Regions from separate parts of the Burkholderia sp. AW49-1 genome, predicted to be linked through region 1. Evidence: predicted binding sites of a transcription regulator. Region 1 holds the regulator's gene; each other region holds the start of a gene.

What was found. Region 1 encodes LexA, which represses DNA repair genes until DNA is damaged. Its sites were predicted from a motif close to ACTGTATNNNNATACAGT; they were not measured.
Region 2: a site for LexA is predicted at 3,258-3,275, ahead of ACV22W_RS00845 (VRR-NUC domain-containing protein). Genes of this name have one in related genera too.
Region 3: a site for LexA is predicted at 3,033-3,050, ahead of imuA (translesion DNA synthesis-associated protein ImuA). Genes of this name have one in related genera too.
Region 4: a site for LexA is predicted at 2,281-2,298, ahead of recA (recombinase RecA). Genes of this name have one in related genera too.

What each region holds. Positions count from the first base shown of each region.
Region 1 covers NZ_JBSAXF010000005.1:191,034-196,455, reverse strand. The annotation lists gene ACV22W_RS11070 (sulfate/molybdate ABC transporter ATP-binding protein) at 1-81, opposite strand, end outside; gene cysW (sulfate ABC transporter permease subunit CysW) at 95-1,042, opposite strand; gene cysT (sulfate ABC transporter permease subunit CysT) at 1,039-1,935, opposite strand; gene ACV22W_RS11055 (sulfate ABC transporter substrate-binding protein) at 2,072-3,109, opposite strand; gene lexA (transcriptional repressor LexA) at 3,374-4,021, shown strand; gene ACV22W_RS11045 (hypothetical protein) at 4,048-4,386, shown strand; gene ACV22W_RS11040 (DUF2939 domain-containing protein) at 4,416-5,114, shown strand; gene ACV22W_RS11035 (universal stress protein) at 5,191-5,422, opposite strand, start outside.
Region 2 covers NZ_JBSAXF010000001.1:205,380-210,801, forward strand. The annotation lists gene ACV22W_RS00840 (ATP-dependent DNA helicase) at 1-1,555, opposite strand, end outside; gene ACV22W_RS00845 (VRR-NUC domain-containing protein) at 1,552-3,246, opposite strand; gene ACV22W_RS00850 (MipA/OmpV family protein) at 3,347-4,225, opposite strand; gene ACV22W_RS00855 (hypothetical protein) at 4,432-4,743, opposite strand; gene ACV22W_RS00860 (hypothetical protein) at 5,052-5,351, opposite strand.
Region 3 covers NZ_JBSAXF010000010.1:161,789-167,210, forward strand. The annotation lists gene ACV22W_RS17795 (ABC transporter substrate-binding protein) at 22-987, shown strand; gene ACV22W_RS17800 (ABC transporter permease) at 1,127-2,023, shown strand; gene ACV22W_RS17805 (ABC transporter ATP-binding protein) at 2,025-2,819, shown strand; gene imuA (translesion DNA synthesis-associated protein ImuA) at 3,064-3,771, shown strand; gene ACV22W_RS17815 (Y-family DNA polymerase) at 3,704-5,200, shown strand; gene ACV22W_RS17820 (error-prone DNA polymerase) at 5,207-5,422, shown strand, end outside.
Region 4 covers NZ_JBSAXF010000012.1:99,524-104,945, reverse strand. The annotation lists gene ACV22W_RS19575 (sensor histidine kinase) at 1-1,437, opposite strand, end outside; gene ACV22W_RS19570 (response regulator transcription factor) at 1,455-2,183, opposite strand; gene recA (recombinase RecA) at 2,374-3,447, shown strand; gene recX (recombination regulator RecX) at 3,447-4,316, shown strand; gene ACV22W_RS19555 (DUF2889 domain-containing protein) at 4,463-5,071, shown strand; gene sucC (ADP-forming succinate--CoA ligase subunit beta) at 5,140-5,422, shown strand, end outside.

The sequences.
Region 1 (5,422 bases):
CGGCGGGAAGTCGAGCGACACGTTGTCGAGCGCGGTGAAATCGCCGAAGCGCTTCTGAAGGTGACGGACGGTGATACCCATTCTGGTTGCCTCTTTACGATTTCGACGAAATGGCGGCGACGGGGCCGGCATGAGCGGGAACGTCGTCGCGTGCGCCGGCCAGTTCGGCAGCGAGGTGACGTTCGGCGAGCAGCTTCAGCGCGAGCGTGACGAGCGCGAGCAGCGCCAGCACCGACGCCACCGCGAACGCCGCCGCGAAGTTGTATTCGTTGTACAGGATCTCGACGTGCAGCGGCATCGTGTCGGTCACGCCGCGGATGTGGCCGGACACGACCGACACCGCACCGAACTCGCCCATCGCACGCGCATTGCACAGGATCACGCCGTACAGCAGGCCCCACTTCACGTTCGGCAGCGTCACGCGCCGGAAGATCTGCCAGCCCGATGCGCCGAGCACGCGCGCGGCCTCTTCCTCGTCGGTGCCCTGCGCCTGCATCAGCGGAATCAGCTCGCGCGCGACGAACGGAAACGTGACGAAGATCGTCGCGAGCACGATGCCCGGCACCGCGAAGATGATCTGCACGTCGTGGTCCTGCAGCCACGGCCCGAGCCAGCCCTGCGCGCCGAACAGCAGCACGTAGACGAGGCCCGAGATCACCGGCGACACGGAGAACGGCAGGTCGATCAGCGTGGTCAGCAAGGCCTTGCCGCGGAATTCGAACTTCGCGATCGCCCACGATGCGCACACGCCGAACACGAGGTTCAACGGCACCGCGATCACGGCGACGGTCAACGTCAGCTTGATTGCCGACCATGCGTCGGGATCGGCGAGCGATTCGAGATAGAAGCCGACGCCCTTGCGCAGCGCCTCGAAGAACACCGCGGCGAGCGGCACGACGAGGAAGAATGCAAGGAACGTCAGCGCGACGCCGATCAGCAGCCAGCGCACGGCGCGCGGCTCGCTGACGGGGTCGAGCTGCTTCGCGGCGCGCACGGGCGCGACGGACGGGTCGTTCAGCACGGCGCTGGACTCCTGGGTCATCGCTGGCCTCCTGCTGCTGCGGCAACGGTGACGGTCGCCGGCGCGGGGCCGCTCGCGCCCTTGCTCGTGCGGCGCTGCAGATACCACTGCAGCGAGTTGATCAACAGCAGCATCAGGAACGACACGACCAGCATCACGACCGCCAGCGCGGTCGCGCCCGCATAGTCGTACTGTTCGAGCTTCGTGATGATCAGCAGCGACGTGATCTCGGATTTCATCGGCACGTTGCCCGCGATGAAGATGACCGAGCCGTACTCGCCGAGCGCGCGCGCGAACGCGAGCGCGAAGCCGGTGAGCAACGCCGGCAGCACGGCCGGCAGCACGACGCGGCGGAACGTCAGCCAGCGCGATGCGCCGAGGCACGCGGCGGCCTCTTCCTGCTCGCGCTCGAAATCCTCGAGCACCGGCTGCACGGTGCGCACGACGAACGGCAGCCCGATGAAGGTCAGCGCCACCAGCACGCCGACCGGCGTGAACGCGATCTTGATGCCGAACGGCGCGAGATATTGGCCGACCCAGCCGTTGGTCGCATAGACGGCCGCGAGCGAGATGCCGGCGACCGACGTCGGCAGCGCGAACGGCAGATCGACGATCGCGTCGACGAGGCGCTTGAACGGGAACGTGTAGCGCACCAGCACCCACGCGACGAGAAAGCCGAACACGGCGTTGATCAATGCGCCGCCGAGCGCGGCGGAGAACGTCAGCCGGTACGACGCGAGCACGCGCGGCGACGCGACGGCGGTGACGAACTGGTCCCACGACAGCGTCGCGGTCTTCAGGAACGTGGCGGCGAGCGGAATCAGCACCACGAGGCTCAAATAGGCCACCGTGATGCCGAGCGTCACGCCGAAACCGGGCAGCGCGCTCGGCTTGCGAAAGGTGTACGTCGTCATCGGATGCTCTTGCTGGGTCGTTGCTGCTCATGGGTCCGGCGCAAACGCCGACGCGGAGCGTGCTCTCGCGCCGGCGGCCCGCCGGGGATGCGGCGCACTATCGTGGCGCGCCGCTGTCGTTATGGTGCTGCGTGCGTTACTGCGGCTTGTAGATCGAATCGAACACGCCGCCGTCCGCAAAATGCGTCTTCTGCGCATTCGTCCAGCCGCCGAAGGTGTCGTCGACCGTGTACAGCTTCAGCTTCGGAAACTGTTTCGTCAGCTCCGCCGGCACGTTCTTCGAACGCGGGCGGTAGTAATTGCGCGCCGCGATTTCCTGGCCCCGCGGGCTGTACAGGAAATTCAGGTACGCCTCGGCCAGCTTGCGCGTGCCCTTCTTGTCGACCACCTTGTCGACGACCGCGACGGGCGGTTCGGCCAGGATGCTCACCGACGGCACGACGATCTCGAACTTGTCGGTGCCGAATTCCTTGATCGACAGGAACGCTTCGTTTTCCCATGCGATCAGCACGTCGCCGATCCCGCGCTGCACGAAGCTCGTCGTCGCGCCACGCGCGCCCGAGTCGAGCACGCCCGCGTTCTTGTAGAGCTTCGTCACGAATTCCTTCGCGCTCTGCTCGTTGCCGCCCGGCTTGTGAACGGCATATGCCCATGCGGCCAGGTAGTTCCAGCGCGCGCCGCCCGACGTCTTCGGGTTCGGCGTGACGATCGAGATGCCCGGCCTGGTGAGATCGTCCCAGTCCTTGATCCCTTTCGGGTTGCCCTTGCGCACCAGGAACACGATCGTCGACGTGTACGGCGATGCGTTGTCCGGCAGGCGCTTCTGCCAGTCCTTGTTGACGAGGCCCTTGTTGGCGAGCGCGTCGATGTCGTAGGCGAGCGCCAGCGTCACGACGTCGGCCTGCAGGCCGTCGAGCACCGAGCGCGCCTGCGCGCCCGAGCCGCCGTGCGACTGCTTGAAGTTGACCGTCTCGCCCGTCTTCGCCTTCCACTCCTTGCCGAACGCCTGGTTGAAGTCCTGATACAGCTCGCGCGTCGGGTCGTAGGACACGTTCAGGAAGGTCGTATCGGCCTGGGCGTGCGTCGCCACGCCCAGCGCCGCCGCCGCGCCCAGCGCGAGTGTTGCGATCAGGCGGCCCACTCCGCCCACCAGCCCCGTATTGCGCTTCGCCATCCTTGGTTCTCCAGTGTTGTCGGTATTGCGATGTCGGGCCAGTCTAGCGAACGGCTTACATGATTAAAAATAATCGTTCTTCATTTTTTAATACTCAAAAGTGCTAACGCAGACGGGATGGACGGTTGCGGCGGACGAACCGGCGTCCGGGCGTCGCGAAATCGCGTCGGAACCGCCGCGATCGCAGCGAACCTCAAGTAACACTTGAAATTCGCGAAGTACTGTATAAAAATACAGCTCACTGTCTATCCATACAGTTCAGCCATGACCAAACTCACCGCCCGTCAGCAGCAAGTATTCGACTTGATCCGCCGCGCGATCGAGCGCTCCGGTTTCCCTCCCACGCGCGCCGAGATTGCGGCAGAGCTGGGTTTCAGCTCGCCGAATGCGGCCGAGGAACACCTTCGTGCGCTGGCGCGCAAGGGCGTGATCGAGCTGGCCGCCGGCGCGTCGCGCGGCATCCGCCTGCTCGGCATCGACGACGCGCCGCACCAGTTCACGTTGCCGCACGCCGGCCTGATGCAACTGTCGCTGCCGCTCGTCGGCCGCGTAGCGGCCGGTAGCCCGATCCTCGCGCAAGAGCACATCTCCCAACATTACGCGTGCGATCCCGCGCTGTTCACCAGCAAGCCCGATTACCTGCTGAAGGTGCGCGGCCTGTCGATGCGCGACGCCGGCATTCTCGACGGTGACCTCCTCGCCGTGCAGAAGCGCACGGAAGCGAAGGACGGCCAGATCATCGTCGCGCGCCTCGGCGACGACGTCACGGTCAAGCGCCTGATGCGCCGGCCCGGCGGCCTCGAGCTGATCGCGGAGAACCCGGATTACGAAAACATCTTCGTCAAGGCCGGCAGCGCGGAATTCGCGCTGGAAGGCATCGCCGTCGGGCTGATCCGCTCGGGCGAACTCTGACAATCGGTCTCGCTGAGGAGAACATCATGGAACGCCTTTCCCGTCTGCTGCCTTTCCGTCAATTCGGCCGCCTGCGTCACCTGCGCGGCCGCACGCCCTGCGCGCCGCTGTCCGCCGCGGCGCCCGTGGTGAGCCAAGAAGTCGCAGTTGAACGGCAGGCGTCGCTGCTGCCGTCAGCCCTTCCCGCGTTCGCGCGGGTCTCGCTGAATGGTGGCCTGAATCACGCAGAGCCGGCGCGCCGAGCGCCCGTGCGCGTCTATCACGGTCGGTCGCGCCTGATCATGGTCGGGACGATCGATGCCGTGTGCCGGATGATCGATCGCTGCATCGCAGAGGAACGATCGGCCACGCACGGCGGTCTGTGATTGCGGAACCTGTCCGCACCGGAGGCATCGTGACTGGATCATCGGGCCGCGCATGGCGGCTCAAACCATTGCTGATCGTCGTGCTGGCCATCGCCGTCCTGATGGCGATCGGTTACGCGTACGCATCGCCGTACGTCGCGCTCGGTCGCCTGAAATCGGCGATCGACGCGCGCGATGCGCAAGCGGTCAGCGAGTATGTCGATTTTCCGTCGCTGCGCATCAGCCTGAAGCAGCAGGTCACGGAAGAGTTGATGCGCCGGATCGACGCAGTGAAGAAGGACAATCCGTTCGCGGTGATTGGCGCACTGATCGGATCTGCGTTGATCGGCCCGCTGGTCGATGCCTATGCGACACCGGAAGGTGTAGCGGCACTGATGAGCGGCATTCCCCCGCGCGGCAATCCGGGTGAACGGCCGCCCGAGTGGTCGGGTCCGCCGTCAGACGCTGCAACTGGCAACGCACCAGCCTCGCCGCCTGTCAATCCGGCCAGCGCCCCTGTACCAGCTAGCAATGTCACCGCCTCGGCCGCAACTGCGCCAGCCAACGCATCCGCACCTGGCAGCCCGGGCGAGGCGGGCCATCCGCAGCAAACGAGCGCCGGCTACCGGAATATTGATGAATTTGCCGTGACTTACCAGCGCAGCGCCGACGGCACGCGCTATGCGGCAATCTTCCACCGCTTTGGCTTGTTCTCGTGGAAGTTGTCAGCGATCAACCTTCACGCCTGAGCGGCGGCAATCGGTGTAGATGCCGCAAAACCGGCACGAATCGCGATGCGACCCGGCCGGCCTTACGATCATCGGCTCACTTGCCGCTCGCAGTGGCCGCTTCGCGTTCGCGAGCGATCTCGGCCTTTTGCTCTTCCGCCGACGAACACGCGACCAGGATGCTGCAGTTCACGCGATCGAGCAGTTGCGTGTTGCCCGAGCCCATCCACCATCTCGACAACCCGCTGCGGCACCGATGGCCGACGACGACGAGGTCGGCCTTCAATTCCGTCGCGAGATTCGCGATTTCGTCGATCGGATAGCCGAAT
Region 2 (5,422 bases), on a different contig from region 1:
TGCGCACGCACAGCGTCGACTGGATACGGCGCCGGCGCGCGGCCGGCGCGACGCCGTCGAGCCCGGACTGGCGCGGCAGCGGCTCGCCGTGCAGCGTCGCGTCGAAGATCGACGCGCTGTCGAACGCGTCGGCGAGCACACCGAACTGGATCGCCTCGAAATGAAAGCGCAACAGCGCATCGCCGTTCGCACGCGGCGCATCGGTCAGGTGTTCGCCGATCGCCGCGACGAGGTTCTGCACGGCCGTCACGATCGGCCCCGGAATCTCCGGATACGCCGCGTAGCGCTCGGCCTGTGCGCGATTGAGCGTGCCCCACGCGCGCGCGAGCCGGTCGAACGCCTTGCGCAAAGCCGCGGGCGCGGCCTCGCGCGCGGCCGCGAACGCGAACGGGTCGAGCGATGCACTGTACATCTTGCGGGCGCGATCGAGCAGGTTGTGCGCCTCGTCGACGAGCACGCCGACGCGCCACTGGTTCTGCTGCGCGAGCGTATGCAGCATCGCGCTGCCGTCGTAGTAGTAGTTGTAGTCGCCGATCATCATGTCCGACCAGCGCGCAAGCTCCTGCGCGAGGTAGTACGGACAGACGTCATGCGCGAGGGCCGCCTCGCGCACGGTGTCGCGATCGAGCAGCCCGGCGCCGATCGCCGCGTCGCGCGCCGCCGGCAATCGGTCGTAGAAGCCTTGTGCGAGCGGGCACGATTCGCCGTGACACGCGCGATCCGGATGCTCGCACGCCTTGTCGCGCGCGACGAGTTCCAGCACGCGCAGCGGCAGCGCCGGCGTGCCGGCGCCGAGCGTGGTCGCCGCTTCGAGCGCGAGCGCCCGGCCGGGCGTCTTCGCGGTCAGGAAGAACACGTGATCGAGCTCGCCCTCGCCGCATGCTTTCAGCAGCGGGAACACCGTGCCGAGCGTCTTGCCGATGCCGGTCGGCGCCTGCGCCATCAGGCAGCGTTCGTCGCGCGCCGCCCGATAGACGGACACGGCCAGCTCGCGCTGACCGCTGCGGAATTGCCCGTGCGGAAACCTCAACGCGCGCAGCGCCGTATCGCGCGCCGCGCGATGCGCGGTCTCGCGCTCGGCCCAGCCGACGAAGCACGCGCACTGCTCGGCGAAGAACGCGGCGAGCGCGCTTGCGCCGAGCGTCTCCGTCAGCACGGTCTCGCGCTCCGACACGATGTCGAAATACACGAGCGCGACGTCGATTTCCGCGAGGCTGCGTGCGTCGCACATCAGGTGCGCATAGACCTTCGCCTGCGCCCAGTGCAGCGCGCGATGATTGGCCGGCATCGCGTCGAGGCTGCCGCGATAGGTCTTGATCTCCTCGAGCCGGTTCGCGACGGGATCGTAGCCGTCCGCGCGCCCGCGCACGGTGAGCGTGCCCCACGTGCCGGTCAGCGGAATCTCGGTTTCGTAGCGTGCGCCGCGCTTCGACGTGACGGCGCCGTGGCCCGCGATGCCTTCGAGCGCGGTCGGCGCGGGCGTGAAGCGCAAGTCGAGATCGCCGCGCCGCGCGGTGAACTCGCACATCGCCCGCACCGCGACGACATAGCTCATGCGGACAACCCCGCCGCTTCGTCCTGCCCGACGCCCACGCCCGCCCATTCGACATCGACGACGCGCACCGGCATGCCGTGCGCGATGCAGTATGCGAGCCAGCGCGTCTGGTTGTCCTGCAGCCGGTCGCCCGGCCCCTTCACCTCGATCAGTTCATAGCGCCGCTCGCCGGGCCAGAAACGGACGAGATCGGGCAGCCCGGAGCGATTGCCGCGGATATCCGCGAGCAGGCGCGTGAACCACAGCCGCAGGTGCTCGGGAGGCAGGCATGCCAGCGCCTCGTCGAGCAGTTCGTCGGTCAGCACGCCCCAGAACACGAACGGCGATTGCAGGCCCATCTTCGTGGCGTAGTGCCGGCGGATCGTGTCGCAGTACGCACCCGAATCGAGTTGCGCAAAGCAGGCGGCGAATGCGGCGGTGCGGCGTACCGCGAAATCGGGCGCGTGCAGGTCGGCCGGGCCGCGCTGGAACGGGTGAAAGAACGCGCCGGGCACGGCCGCGAACACGGGCTCCCAACAGAGCAATCCGAACAGCGAGTTGATCAGCGTGTTCTCGACGTAGTGGACCGGCGCGTCGGGCCGTGCAAGGTGGTCGCGCACCGCGTATTCGACGCTGACGAATGCGTCGGGGCGCGCAAGCACGAGCGTCTCGCGCGGCACGTCCGGCGCGCCACCCGCGCGTTCGACCCGCTGCCCGAGACGACGCTGCAGGCGCGGCAGCATTCGCTCGACGCGCTGACGTTCCTCGTCGCTTTCGAAGGCGCTGCGCGCCTCGAGCGCCAGCGCGAGCGCATCATCGTCGCGTCCGCAGCGCTCGAGCACGCGAATGCGCCGGTGCCGGCTGCCCGGCCACGCGCTGCGCGCATATGCGTCGAGCGCGGCGGCCCAGTCCGCGCGCCGCTCGCAGGTCTGCCCGAGCGTGAACAGCAGCTTCGCGCGGCGTGTCGCGAGCCACGGCTGCATGCAGCCGACCGCGTCGATCGCCCGCAGCAGCGCGTCGAACGGCAGGTCGTCGGGCCACGCATCGAGAGCTTCGCGGCAGGTCTGCAGCGCGAGATACGTCTCGATGTCGTCGCGTTGCTGGAACGCGCGAGACGACGGCGCGAACGGCACGCTTTCGTACTGGAACACGCCGAGATCGGCGAGCACGAATTCGCTCCAGTCCTGATGAAGATTGCCGAAGAACATCAGCCGCAGCCGGTCGCACAGCGCGCCGACCGCCACACGCAGCACGCGATCGTCAGCTTGCGCGCACCACGCGTCGAGCGGCTGCGCCACGTCGTGCGCGGGCCGCAGCCGCTCGAGCCAGTCGGGCTTGCGCTCGCCCGCGTGCGCGGCGAGCGACGGAAACACCTTCAGGAGATCGGCCTTGGTCGACAGCGCGAACAGCTCATCGAGCGAGAGCGCGGGCGCCGGATCGACCCAGCCGAGTTCGACGAGCGGCGCGGCCGCGTCGAGCGTGCTGCCGATCTCGTCGTACACGAGCTTGCTCGCGCGGAAGTCGGCCCCGCTGCGCATCAGCATCCGCACGAGCAACGCGCGCGACGCTTTCGGCAACAGCGCGAAATCCCGAAGAAACGCGTGTTCGCGCGCATCGAGCAGGTCGTCGTAACGCTCGCCGAGCCAGGCCAGCGCGCGTTCGAAATTGGTCAGGTAGTAAAACGCCGGGGGCGTCGGCGATGCAGGCGTCACGGGGATCGATCACTGTACGTTTGTACAGGTCGGAATCATATCAAATGTGAAGAAAAATACCGCATCCCGCGCACCGCACGGCCGCCTCCGCCGGTCCGGATCAGAACTGGTAATTCACCGACATGTCGAACACGCCGTTCGTCGATTGCTGCGTGATCGGGCTGCGCCTTGCGCGCCCGACGAGCTGTTCGATCGCGCCGTCCATCGTCACGAACCAGTGCTTGTTGACGAACCAGACCATCGTCACGCCCGCGCCGAACGACTTCATCCCCGCGCCCGATGAATAGGTCGGCAGCCCCGAGCGCGCGGACGCACCCGGGCTCACGCCGAACCAGCTGTTCATGTAGCGCGAATCGGCGAACGACACCGTCGGCCCCGCGAACCAGAAGAAGTGTTCGTTGCTGCCCGGCATCGGCATGTACGCGGAGAAATCGCCGACCCAGCCGTTCGAGCCGCCGATGCTGCGCCGGACATCCGCGCGCAGCACGAGCGGAAAATCCTTCGAGATCACGTAATCGGCCGCGAGCTTCATCACCGGCGCCGCGTTGATGTTGTCGAGCCCGTTCAGGTGGTCGAGATCGTCGGCCGAGCGGCGCCCGAGGTCATAGCCGACCGACAGGCTCACGCGCCAGTTGGGCCCGCGCAGCACGTTCGCGCCGAGCCCCTCGCCGGTCGACAGGAAGAACAGGTCGCGATAGCGCACGTCGACATTCGGGCCGCCCATCACGCGGTAGCGATCGGAACCCGCGTAGCGCGGCTGGAGCGTCATCGCCGCGCCGACGCTGACCTGCCACGTCGGGACCGTCGGATTGAACAGTTTCTGCAGCGGAACGCCCGCCGAGTATTGCCATTCGCCGAGCGGCGAAGGCGTCTGCGCCGACGCGTCGCGCGCACCCGCCGCTGCGAGCGCGGCGAAGGCCGACAGGCCGGACACGAACCGGCGAGTGCCGGGCGACAACAACGGGCGGGCAACGGTCATCAAGGCGGTCTCCGTCGGTTGCATGAAACGAACCTGAGGGAAAGCGCGTCGCATCCCGACCGGCTGCAACGGCAGGCAGCCGACGGCGCGAACGTAGCGTGCGCTGAATTGTGAACATCCTACGCGACGCGCGCGAAGCCGCAAAGCGCCCGTTGAGCACGGGCACTTTGCCGATTTCCGGTACGAACGGGCGCAGGATTGCGGAATCAGAAACGCTCGACGTGATAATCGCCGGCGAGCGCGGCCGGACTGCGCTTCGCCATCATCCGCGAGAAGCCGTCGGCGAGCCGCCCGAGCGCGAGCTGCTTCTGGCTCGCGTCCCAGTGCGTGTAGGTGTCGTAGGCGGTGTCGTCGAACGACACGGTAACGGCAACCGGGCGCCCGCTCGCGCGAAAACCGATATGCAGCACGCCGCCCGGCAACTCCTCGATGTGATAGCGCAGCGAACGCGACTCGAAATAGCGGCCCAGCACCTGGGCGATCGCGCGCTTGTCGGGCGATTGCACGTGAATGTCCATGATGGTCCTCCTTTCAGTGATCGCGCGGCCGGCCGTGACTGCCTGCGCCCGCCCGGCATTCGCAGCGGCGGCGGCTGCGACGGCGGATCGCCTTGCGGCAGGCCTGGGGGCACGGGCGGATCGAACGGATCGTCGTGCTCGGGCAGCGCCGGGTCGGGATCGACGTCGGGCGTCGGCTCGGGACGGTGCAGCATGGATTGCGTACTCATGTCACTCCTGCGCGGCGGCTCGCGCGTGTCGATTGGCGCGGCGAGCGCGCGCAACCGCTGTGCCTGCCAAGGGGGTGACCGGGGTGACCGCGCACGCGGTCATGCGTCGTATGCCGCCATCACCAGCCACAGGGTGCGCCCTTCGGCAGCGAGCCGCACCGCGAGCGCGAACGGATCGGACGGCGTGCATCGCGCGACCAGCGCCCGCTGCGCGCTTTCCGGCCCCGCATAGACGGTATGGTTCAGCTCGCGGACTTCGTCCTTCCCGTCGAACAGGCGCCGTTCGGGCCGATGTCCCCGTGATTCACGCTGCCATGTGTCGAACCGTTCGCGCACATCACGGAAATCGCCGCCGCACACGTTCGCGTCGTAACGTATCCTTTCCTTGGGTTCAATCATCACGATGCCCTCTCGTCCATACCTGCGGCGGGCGGCCCGCATGTCCGCCCGTCCATCCGCCTCGACGGCTG
Region 3 (5,422 bases), on a different contig from region 1:
AAATACGGGGGAGACTCACCCATGAAGCGTTTCAAGACTTTCGCGATCCGTTCGATCACGGCCGGCGTCGCCGCATTCGCGCTGGCAGGCGCCGCGCACGCCCAGACGGTCAAGGTGCTGTCGATCGTCGACCACCCGGCACTCGATGCGATCCGCGACGGCGTGCGCGCCGAACTGAAGGCGGAAGGCTACGGCGACGACAAGCTCAAGTGGGAATACCAGAGCGCGCAGGGCAACACGGGCACGGCCGCGCAGATCGCGCGCAAGTTCGTCGGCGACCAGCCCGACGTGATCGTCGCGATCGCGACGCCGGCCGCGCAGGCGGTGGTTGCGTCGACGAAGAGCGTGCCGGTCGTCTATTCGGGCGTGACCGATCCGGTCGCGGCCCAGCTCGTGAAGGGTTGGGGCGCGTCGGGCACCAACGTGACGGGCGTCTCCGACAAGCTGCCGCTTGACCGCCAGGTCGCGCTGATCAAGCGCGTCGTGCCGAAGGCGAAGACGGTCGGCATGGTCTACAACCCGGGCGAGGCGAACTCGGTCGTGGTCGTGAAGGAGCTCAAGGAGATTCTCGCGAAGCAGGGGATGACGCTGAAGGAAGCGGCCGCGCCGCGCACCGTCGACATCGGGCCGGCCGCGAAGAGCCTGATCGGCAAGGTCGACGTGATCTACACGAATACCGACAACAACGTCGTGTCCGCGTACGAAGCGCTCGTGAAGGTCGCGAACGAAGCGAAGATCCCGCTCGTCGCCGGCGACACCGACAGCGTGAAGCGCGGCGGCATCGCGGCGCTCGGCATCAACTACGGCGACCTCGGCCGGCAGACCGGCAAGGTCGTCGCGCGCATCCTGAAGGGCGAGAAGCCGGGCGCGATCGCGTCGGAGACGAGCAGCAACCTCGAATTGTTCGCGAACACGGGCGCGGCCGCGAAGCAGGGCGTGACGCTGTCGCCGGATCTGCTCAAGGAAGCGAAGACGGTCATCAAGTAAGCCGCGGCCCGAGCGCCGCGCTTGCGGGCCCGATCCGGGCCTGAACGAAACCGCCGGGCGAGCGGCTCCCACCCGGGGCCGCCCGTCCGCTTCGCCCGGCCGTACACGTCCGGCCGGGAAGCAACAGGATTTCCCCATCATGTCTCTGTTCTCGTTTCTGGGCGCGCTGGAGATCGGCCTGATCTTCAGTCTCGTCGCCCTCGGGGTGCTGATTTCATTCCGCATCCTCAACTTCCCCGACCTGACCGTCGACGGCAGCTTTCCGCTCGGCGGCGCCGTGGCCGCGACGCTGATTTCCGCCGGCCACGACCCGTTCACGTCGACGGTGATCGCGATCGTCGCGGGCGCGCTGGCCGGCTTCGTCACCGGCTGGCTCAACGTGCGCCTGAAGATCATGGACCTGCTCGCCAGTATCCTGATGATGATCGCGCTCTACTCGGTGAACCTGCGGATCATGGGCCGGCCGAACGTGCCGCTCATCACCGAGCCGACGATCTTCACCGTGCTGCAGCCCGACTGGATGCCCGACTACGTGCTGCGCCCGGCGCTGCTCGCGATCGTCGTCGTGGTCGCGAAGCTCGGCCTCGACTGGTTCTTCTCGTCGCAGCTCGGCCTCGCGATGCGCGCGACCGGCGCGAACCCGCGGATGGCGCGCGCGCAAGGCATCGCGACGGGCCGTGCGACGCTCGCGGGGATGGCGCTGTCGAACGCGCTCGTCGCGCTCGCCGGTGCGCTGTTCGCGCAGACGCAGGGCGGCGCCGACATCTCGATGGGGATCGGCACGATCGTGATCGGGCTGGCCGCGGTGATCATCGGCGAGACGCTGCTGCCCGCGCGCCGGCTCGTGCTGACGACGCTCGCCGTCGTGCTCGGCGCGATCGTCTACCGCTTCTTCATCGCGCTTGCGCTGAACAGCGAATTCATCGGCCTGAAGGCGCAGGACCTGAACCTCGTGACGGCCGCGCTCGTCACGATCGCGCTCGTGTTGCCGGCGACGCGCAAGAAGCTGTTCGCGCGCAAGAACGGAGGGGCCTGACATGCTGTCCGCACACGACCTGAAACTCACGTTCAACCCCGGCACGCCGATCGAGACGCGCGCGTTGCGCGGGCTGTCGCTCGAGATTCCCGACGGCCAGTTCGTCGCGGTGATCGGCTCGAACGGCGCCGGCAAGTCAACCTTCCTCAATGCGGTTAGCGGAGACCAGCGCGTCGATGCGGGACGCATCGCGATCGACGGCACGGACGTCACGCGCAAGGCCGCGTGGGACCGCGCGCACCTCGTCGCGCGCGTGTTCCAGGATCCGATGGCCGGCACTTGCGAGGCGCTGACGATCGAGGAGAACATGGCGCTCGCGATGGCGCGCGGCGCCCGGCGCGGCTTTCGCGCGGCGCTCGACCGGCCGTCGCGCGAGTTGTTCCGCGACAAGCTGCGTCTGCTGAACCTCGGGCTGGAAAACCGGCTGACCGATCGGATCGGGCTGCTGTCGGGCGGTCAGCGGCAGGCGGTGAGCCTCTTGATGGCGTCGCTGCGGCCGTCGCGGATCCTGCTGCTCGACGAGCACACGGCCGCGCTCGACCCGAAGACGGCCGCGTTCGTGCTGGAGCTGACCGCGCGCATCGTCGCCGAGAGCAAGCTGACGACGATGATGGTCACGCACAGCATGCGCCAGGCGCTCGATTACGGCGACCGCACGGTGATGCTGCACCAGGGGCAGGTCGTGCTCGACGTGTCGGGCGACCAGCGCCGCGGGCTCGACGTGCCGGACCTGCTGCAGATGTTCGAGAAGGTGCGGCACGAGCAGCTCGACGACGACGCATTGCTGCTCGGCTGACGCGCGGCGGGCGGGCCGGTGCGGTGCGGGGAACTGCATCGTGTCGGTTCGCCCGGAGGTTGGCGCATCGGCCCGGCGAATCGGGCGACACGATCCGGCTCGCCCGCTCCGGTGCGGAGTAACATGACGGTCGCACCAGTTTTCCCGTCGTTTTTCCTCTGACGAAAAACCGGTTTCGCCTCAGGACTGTGCGACGCGAGCGCATTGCCATATACTGTATATCCATACAGTTGTGGGTGGCGTCATGCTCGCATCCTCCATTTCTCCCGAATCCCTTCATCCGTCGCTCTGGCGCGGCTCGCAGCTCGCGCGCGGCGGTTCGCGCACGATCGACACGGGTTTCGCGCCGCTGTCCGCCGAGCTGCCGGGCGGCGGCTGGCCGGTCGGCGGGCTCGTCGAGTTGCTGGCCGCTCAGCCGGGCTGCGGCGAGATGCGGCTGCTCGCGCCCGCGCTCGCGCGCACCGTCAGCGCGCGGCGTCCGCTCGCGCTCGTCGCGCCGCCTCAGTCGCCGCATGCGACGGCGCTCGCCGGTCTCGGCGTGCCGGCCGACGCACTGCTGTGGCTGCGCGCCGGCAGCCGCACGGATGCCTTGTGGGCCGCCGAGCAGGCGCTCAGGACGGGCTGCTGCGGTGCGCTGCTGCTCTGGCAGGACGCGCGGCCCGATGCGCTGCGGCGCCTGCATCTCGCGGCCGCGCGCACCGGCGACACGCTGTTCGTGATGCTGCGCCCGCTGTCGGCCGCGCGGCAGCCGTCGCCGGCCGTGCTGCGCGTCGCGCTGCATCCGGTGCCGGGCGGCGTGTCGCTCGACATCGTCAAGCGCCGCGGGCCCGCGCGCAGCGAGCCGCTCGCGCTCGATTTGCCGTCGCCCATCGTGGAGAGCCGCTATGCGCGTCTTGCTCGGCATCCATCTGCCGCGCCTGCCGCTCGACGTGTGCGCCCCGCCGCCGTCTGACGGCGCGGCGGACGACGCAGACGACGCAGGCTGCGCGGTGCTCGAGCAAGGTGTCGTGCTGATTGCCGATGCGCCCGCGCGCCGGCAGGGCGTGCGCGCGGGCATGAAGCGCGGCGGCGTGCTGACGCTCGCGCCCGACACGCGGCTCGTCGAACGCGATCCCGCCCGCGAGGCCGATGCGCTGCGCGCGGTCGCGCTCGCATTGCTGCGCTTCTCGCCGTGCGTCGCGCTCGACGACGAAGCGACGCTGATCGTCGACGTCGGTCCGAGCCTGCGCCTGTTCGGCGGCCTGCCGTCGCTGTGCCGCCAGGTGCGCGCGACGCTCGCGGCGCTCGGCTATGCGGCGCGCCTGTCCGCCGCGCCGACCGGGCGCGGCGCGTGGCTGCTCGCACGCATGTCGGCGCGTGCGCGCATCCGGCGCCGCGTGGCCGGGCCGGCTTCGCTCGTCCGTACGCTCGATCGTCTGCCGTGTGCGCTGCTGCCCGACGCGCGCCCGTATGCGGGCTGGTTCGACGGCCTCGGCTGCCGCACGCTCGCCGATCTGCGCGGCCTGCCGCGCGCGGGGCTGCAGCGTCGCTGCGGTCCGGCGCTGCTCGCCGCGCTCGATCGCGCGTACGGCGATGCGATCGAGCCGCTTGCGTGGATGGCGGTGCCGCCCGTGTTCGACGTGCGGCTCGAGTTGCCGGAGCGCGTCGAATACGCGGAAGCCGTGCTGTTCGCCGCGCGGCGGCTCGTCGTGCAGCTCTGCGGGTGGCTGGCCGCGCGGCAGCTGTCGCTGGCCGCGATGACGTTCGATCTCGAGCACGAGCGCGGCCGTCAGGCCGTGCCGCCGACACCGCTCGAACTCGCGTTCGCCGCGCCCGTGCGCGACGAGACGCACTTCATGCGGCTGCTCGGCGAGCGGCTCGCGCGCGTCGAATTACCGGCCGCGGTGATCGCGGTTCGGCTGAAGGCCACGCGCGTCGAATCGGTGGCGCCGCCGGCCGACGATCTTTTCCCCGAGCCGGGCGGCACGAAAGAGACGCGCGCGCGCTTGCTCGAACTGCTGGTCGCGCGGCTCGGCGCGGACAACGTGCTGCGCGCGGCGCCCGTCGCCGATTACCGTCCGGAGGCCGCGAACCGCTGGCTGCCGCTCGATGCGCAGGCGGGCAAGCCGGCCTGCGGGCCGCCGGCCGCGCCGCCGCGTCCCGCGTGGCTGCTGGCCGAGCCGCTGCCGCTGCTGATGCGCGGTGAGCGGCCGGTATTTCATACGCCGCTCCGGATGATGTCGTCGCCGGAGCGGATCGAGGCCGGGTGGTTCGACGGTCAGCTCGCTGCACGCGATTACCACGTCGCGCAGGACGAAGCCGGTGCGTGCTATTGGGTGTTCAGGGAGCGGGCGGGGAGCGAGTCCGAACCGCACTGGTTCCTGCACGGCCTGTTCGGGTGAACGAAGATGGTTGCGCAATTCAGTTTGTTGCCCGATTACGCGGAGTTGTTCTGTCGTTCGAACTTTTCGTTCCTGCATGGCGCGTCGCATGCGGAAGAACTGGTCGAGCGGGCGGCGGAACTCGGCTATCGCGGGATCGCGATCACCGACGAATGCTCGCTTGCCGGCGCGCCGCGCATGCATGTCGCGGCGAAGGCGGAAGGATTGCCGCTCGTCATCGGT
Region 4 (5,422 bases), on a different contig from region 1:
GGCGGCGATCTCGCGCACGATCGCGAGTCCGAGGCCGCTGCCGTCGCCTTCGCGGCCGAGGATCCGGTAGAAACGTTCGACCACGCGGTCGCGTTCCGCTGCCGGGATGCCGGGCCCGGTGTCCTCGACTTCGAGATGCACGCGCCGCGCCGCACGCTCGGCCCGCACGCGCACGGTGATGCGGCCGCCTTCGGGCGTGTAGCGGATGGCGTTGTCGACCAGGTTGCCGAGCATCTCGCGCAGCATCACGGGATTGCCGTCGACCTCGAGCGGCGCATCGTCCTCCGGGCCTTCGTAGCCGAGGTCCATGCGCTTCGCGAGCGCGGCCTGCACCCAGTCGCGCACCGTGCGGCGTGCAAGCGCGGCGATCTCGACCGGCTCGAACGTCAGCCCGCTCGCGCGGTTCTCGGCGCGCGCGAGCGCGAGCAGTTGCGTGACGAGCCGCGCGGCCTGCTCGGAACTCGTCGCGATCTGTTCGAGCGAACGCTGCACGTCGGGCGGCACGGGGTGGCGCAACGCGAATTCGGCCTGCGTGCGCAGCCCCGCGAGCGGCGTCTTCATCTGGTGCGCGGCGTCGGCGATGAAGCGTTTCTGCAGCGCCATGTTCTGTTCGAGGCGCGCGAGCAGGTCGTTGAACGACGTGACGAGCGGCTCGATCTCGGGCGGTGCGCGCTGCGCCTCGACGGGCGACAGGTCGTCGGGCCGCCGTGCGCGGATGTGCGCCTGCAACGCGTTGAGCGGCGCGAGCCCGCGCGACAGCCCGAACCAGACGAGCAGGATCGCGAGCGGCAGGATCACGAACTGCGGCAGGATCACGCCCTTGATGATGTCGTTCGCGAGCGCGTTGCGCTTGTCGAGCGTCTCGCCGACCTGCACGAGCACGGGCTGCGTGCCGTTCGACTCGGGCAGCGCGACGGTCGTATATGCGACGCGCACGTCGTTGCCGCGCAGCAGGTCGTCGCGGAACACGACGACGCCCGGCGGCGGGCGGTCCTCGTCGCGCGGCAGCGGCATGTCGGCCTCGCCCGCGACCAGCTCGCCGCGCGTGCCGAGCACCTGGAAGTACACGCTGTCGACGTTGTCCGCGCGCAGGAAGTCGCGCGTCTGCTGCGGCAGCGTCAGCTCGGCGACGCCGTTGACCGGATGGATCTGCCGCGCGAGCACGTACGCGTTGGTCTCGAGCGCGCGGTCGAACGGGCCGTTCGCGATCGTCTTCGCGACGAGATAGGTGACGGCGATGCTCATCGGCCACAGCAGCAGGAGCGGCGCGAGCATCCAGTCGAGGATTTCGCCGAACAGCGAGCGCGGCCGCGCGGCCTCGGGCGTGTCGGTTTCGTCGGGCGGCGCGAACGGGTTCTCGTAGCGCGCGTCGCGCGCGGCGTCGGCGGCGGACGGTTGATCGCCGGTCGGATGGCGGGAGTGGGCCGGCGTGGCCATCGCGGCGACGGCCGGGCTCAGCGCAGCGGCGTGCCGGCCGCCGCGGACTGGGGCGCGGGCGAGTCGGCCGGCGCCGCGGGCGCGACTTTCTCGAGGCAGTAGCCGAGGCCGCGCACGGTGGAAATCCGCACGCCGCTCGGCTCGATCTTCTTGCGCAGCCGGTGGACGTACACTTCGATCGCGTTGTTGCTGACTTCCTCGCCCCATTCGCACAGATGGTCGACGAGCTGCTCCTTCGACACGAGCCGGCCGATGCGCTGCAGCAGCACTTCGAGCAGCCCGAGCTCGCGCGCGGACAGATCGAGCACGCGGTCGTTCGCATATGCGATGCGGCCGACCTGGTCGAACGCGAGCGAGCCGTGGCGCACGACGGTCGGGCCGCCGCCCGCGCCGCGCCGGGTCAGCGCGCGCACGCGCGCCTCGAGCTCGTTGAGCGCGAACGGCTTGGCCATGTAGTCGTCCGCACCGAGGTCGAGCCCCTTCACGCGCTCGTCGACGCTGTCGGCGGCGGTCAGGATCAGCACGGGGAGATTGGAATTGCGCGCGCGCAAGCGCTTCAGCACGTCGAGCCCGGACATCTTGGGCAGCCCGAGATCGAGGATCAGCAGGTCGAAGGACTGCATCGACAGCGCGGTATCGGCCTCGACGCCGCTCTTCACGTGGTCGACGGCATAGCCCGATTGGCGGAGTGACCGGGTGAGGCCGTCCGCGAGTATGCTGTCGTCTTCGGCGATGAGAATTCGCATGTTGCTGACCGATGGCCGGCGGGGCGTTCGCGCCGGCGCGGCTGTCTCCGAAGTTATCCGTGTACAACGCAGCCTGCATTGCGGGCTTGCATAAAACACTGTTTTTTTATACAGTGTCTGCATTCGTGGGCAGCGCTTGAAAGCGGGCGCGCCTCTGACAGACGCTGCTCATCATAGCAAAGGACGATTCATGGAAGATAGCAAGAAGGGCTCCGGGATGACCGCCGAGAAGAGCAAGGCGCTGGCGGCCGCACTCGCGCAGATCGAGAAGCAGTTCGGCAAGGGATCGATCATGCGGATGGGCGACGGCGAAGCGGCCGAAGACATCCAGGTCGTCTCCACGGGCTCGCTGGGTCTCGATATCGCGCTCGGCGTCGGCGGCCTGCCGCGCGGCCGCGTGGTCGAGATCTACGGTCCGGAATCGTCCGGTAAAACCACGCTCACGCTGCAGGTCATCGCCGAACTGCAGAAGCTGGGCGGCACGGCAGCCTTCATCGACGCCGAGCACGCGCTCGACGTTCAATATGCGGCGAAGCTCGGCGTGAACGTGCCGGAGCTGCTGATCTCGCAGCCGGACACCGGCGAGCAGGCGCTCGAAATCACCGACGCGCTGGTGCGCTCGGGTTCGATCGACATGATCGTCATCGACTCGGTCGCGGCGCTCGTGCCGAAGGCCGAAATCGAAGGCGAAATGGGCGATTCGCTGCCGGGCCTGCAGGCTCGCCTGATGTCGCAGGCACTGCGCAAGCTGACGGGCACGATCAAGCGCACGAACTGCCTCGTGATCTTCATCAACCAGATCCGGATGAAGATCGGCGTGATGTTCGGCAACCCGGAAACCACGACGGGCGGCAACGCGCTCAAGTTCTACTCGTCGGTGCGTCTGGATATTCGCCGCATCGGTTCGATCAAGAAGAACGACGAGGTGATCGGCAACGAAACCCGCGTGAAGGTCGTCAAGAACAAGGTGTCGCCGCCGTTCCGCGAAGCGATCTTCGACATCCTGTACGGCGAAGGCATTTCGCGTCAGGGCGAGATCATCGATCTCGGCGTGCAGGCGAAAATCGTCGACAAGGCAGGCGCCTGGTACAGCTACAACGGCGAGAAGATCGGCCAGGGCAAGGACAACGCGCGTGAATTCCTGCGCGAGAATCCGGAAATCGCGCGCGAGATCGAAAACCGCATTCGCGAATCGCTCGGCGTTGCCGCCATGCCGGATGGTGCAGGGCTCGACGAAGCCGAGGCGATGGACGAAGAAGAGTGATGGTCGGGCGCCGAGGTCAGGCTGGCGAACCGGAACCGAGCGACGCGCCCGATACGGCGGGTCGCTCCGGCCGGCAAGCCGAATCCTCGGGGGCCAACCGGCGGAGCGCGGGCAGTCGTGCCGCGACCCGCACCGCGACGAGGGCATCCGAGGATGCCCTCGTTTCGTTTGAGATGACCGCGCCGGTCGATCCGTTCGACCACGACGAATCGTTCGACGCGCACGATCGGTCGCGCCGTCGCGTGTCCGGTGTCAGCTTTCCGGGCGAGCACGCGGCCGATGCGTCTGCGTCGGTCAAGGAAGATGTGTATACCCGCAGTAGCCAGCATCCGCGTCGCACGCGCCGTGCGTCCGGCGGTTCCGCCGGCACTGCTTCAGGTGACGCATCCGGTGCCGCCGAGCGCAAGTCGTCGAAACCGCCGCGTTCGCTGAAGGGCCGCGCGCTCGGCTATTTGTCTAGGCGCGAGTACAGCCGGGCCGAACTCGCGCGCAAGCTCGCACCGTACGTCGGTGAGGACGAATCCGTCGAGCCGGTGCTCGATGCACTGGAAAAGGAGGGCTGGCTGTCCGACGCGCGCTTTGCCGAGAGTCTCGTGCATCGCCGCGCATCGCGCGTCGGCGTCGCGCGCATCGTCAGCGAGCTGAAGCGTCATGCGGTCGGCGACAGTCTCGTCGAGGAAGTGAATGCGCAATTGCGCGAGACCGAGTGGGCACGCGCGCAGGCCGTCTGGCGCAAGAAATTCGGTGCACTGCCGCAAACGCCCGCCGAGCGCGCGAAGCAGGCGCGCTTCCTTGCAGCGCGCGGCTTCTCGAGCTCGACCATCGTGAAGTTGCTGAAGGTCGGCGACGATTTCCCGATCGACGACTGACCGGTTCGGTCACGCGCGCTGCGCGCGATTTTGCTGCAATGCAACCGTTTCCGGACAGGCGGGAATACCCGCCGTCGCGGCCGGATGCCTCAAATACCCAATATGCTAAAATCCACGGGTTTTCCTCTTCGGCCTCAACCTCCAGCATGCCGCTATCCGAGCCCGTGCCCCGTCAGTTGCGACATCGACGCGCAATCCGAGCGGAAGCCTACGAGCGCGGCGACGGCTTGTGGGACATCGAAGCCTGCCTGACCGACCACAAGCCGCGCGATGTCGCGCTTGCGTCGGGCATCCGGCCCCAAGGCCTGCCGATCCACGAACTCTGGCTGCGCGTGACTATCGATCGTGACCTCAATGTCGTCGACGCCGAAGCGTCTTCGGAGTGGGTTCCCTATCCCGGTCACTGTCAATCCGCCCCTCCCGCCTACCGGGCCCTCATCGGGCTCAATCTCTTCCGCAATTTCCGCCGCAACGCGAACCGGCTGCTCGCCGGCGTCGCCGGCTGTTCCCATCTCACCGAACTGTGCGCCGTGCTGCCGACGGCAGCGATCCAGGCGTTCGCCGGTGACGTATGGAACGTGCGCGAGGAGGGAGGCGAAGGGCCGGACCATGACGGCGAGCACGCCGAACCGCCTTTCCAGCTCGGCCGCTGCCGGGCATTGCGGTTCGACGGCGAGGTCGTGCGGCAGTACTACCCGCGCTGGTATGGCACGAACCGGCCGGACTTGCCCGGTGAGGGCAGCACGAAGGAATGAACGGAAATCATTCGAAGAAGCGTCTTAAGCGACATTTCATCCAACTCTCAGACTGAAGGGAATCACGCATGAAGATTCACGAGTACCAGGGTAAGGAAATCCTGCGGAAATTCGGAGTCGCGGTACCGCGCGGCAAGCCGGCGTTCTCGGTTGAAGAGGCCGTCAAGGTGGCAGAAGAGCTGGGCGGCCCGGTTTGGGTCGTCAAGGCTCAGATTCACGCGGGCGGCCGTGGCAAGGGCGGCGGCGTGAAGGTGGCGAAGTCGATCGAGCAGGTCCGCGAATACGCGAACCAGATCCTCGGCATGCAGCTCGTCACGCACCAGACCGGTCCGGAAGGCCAGAAGGTCAACC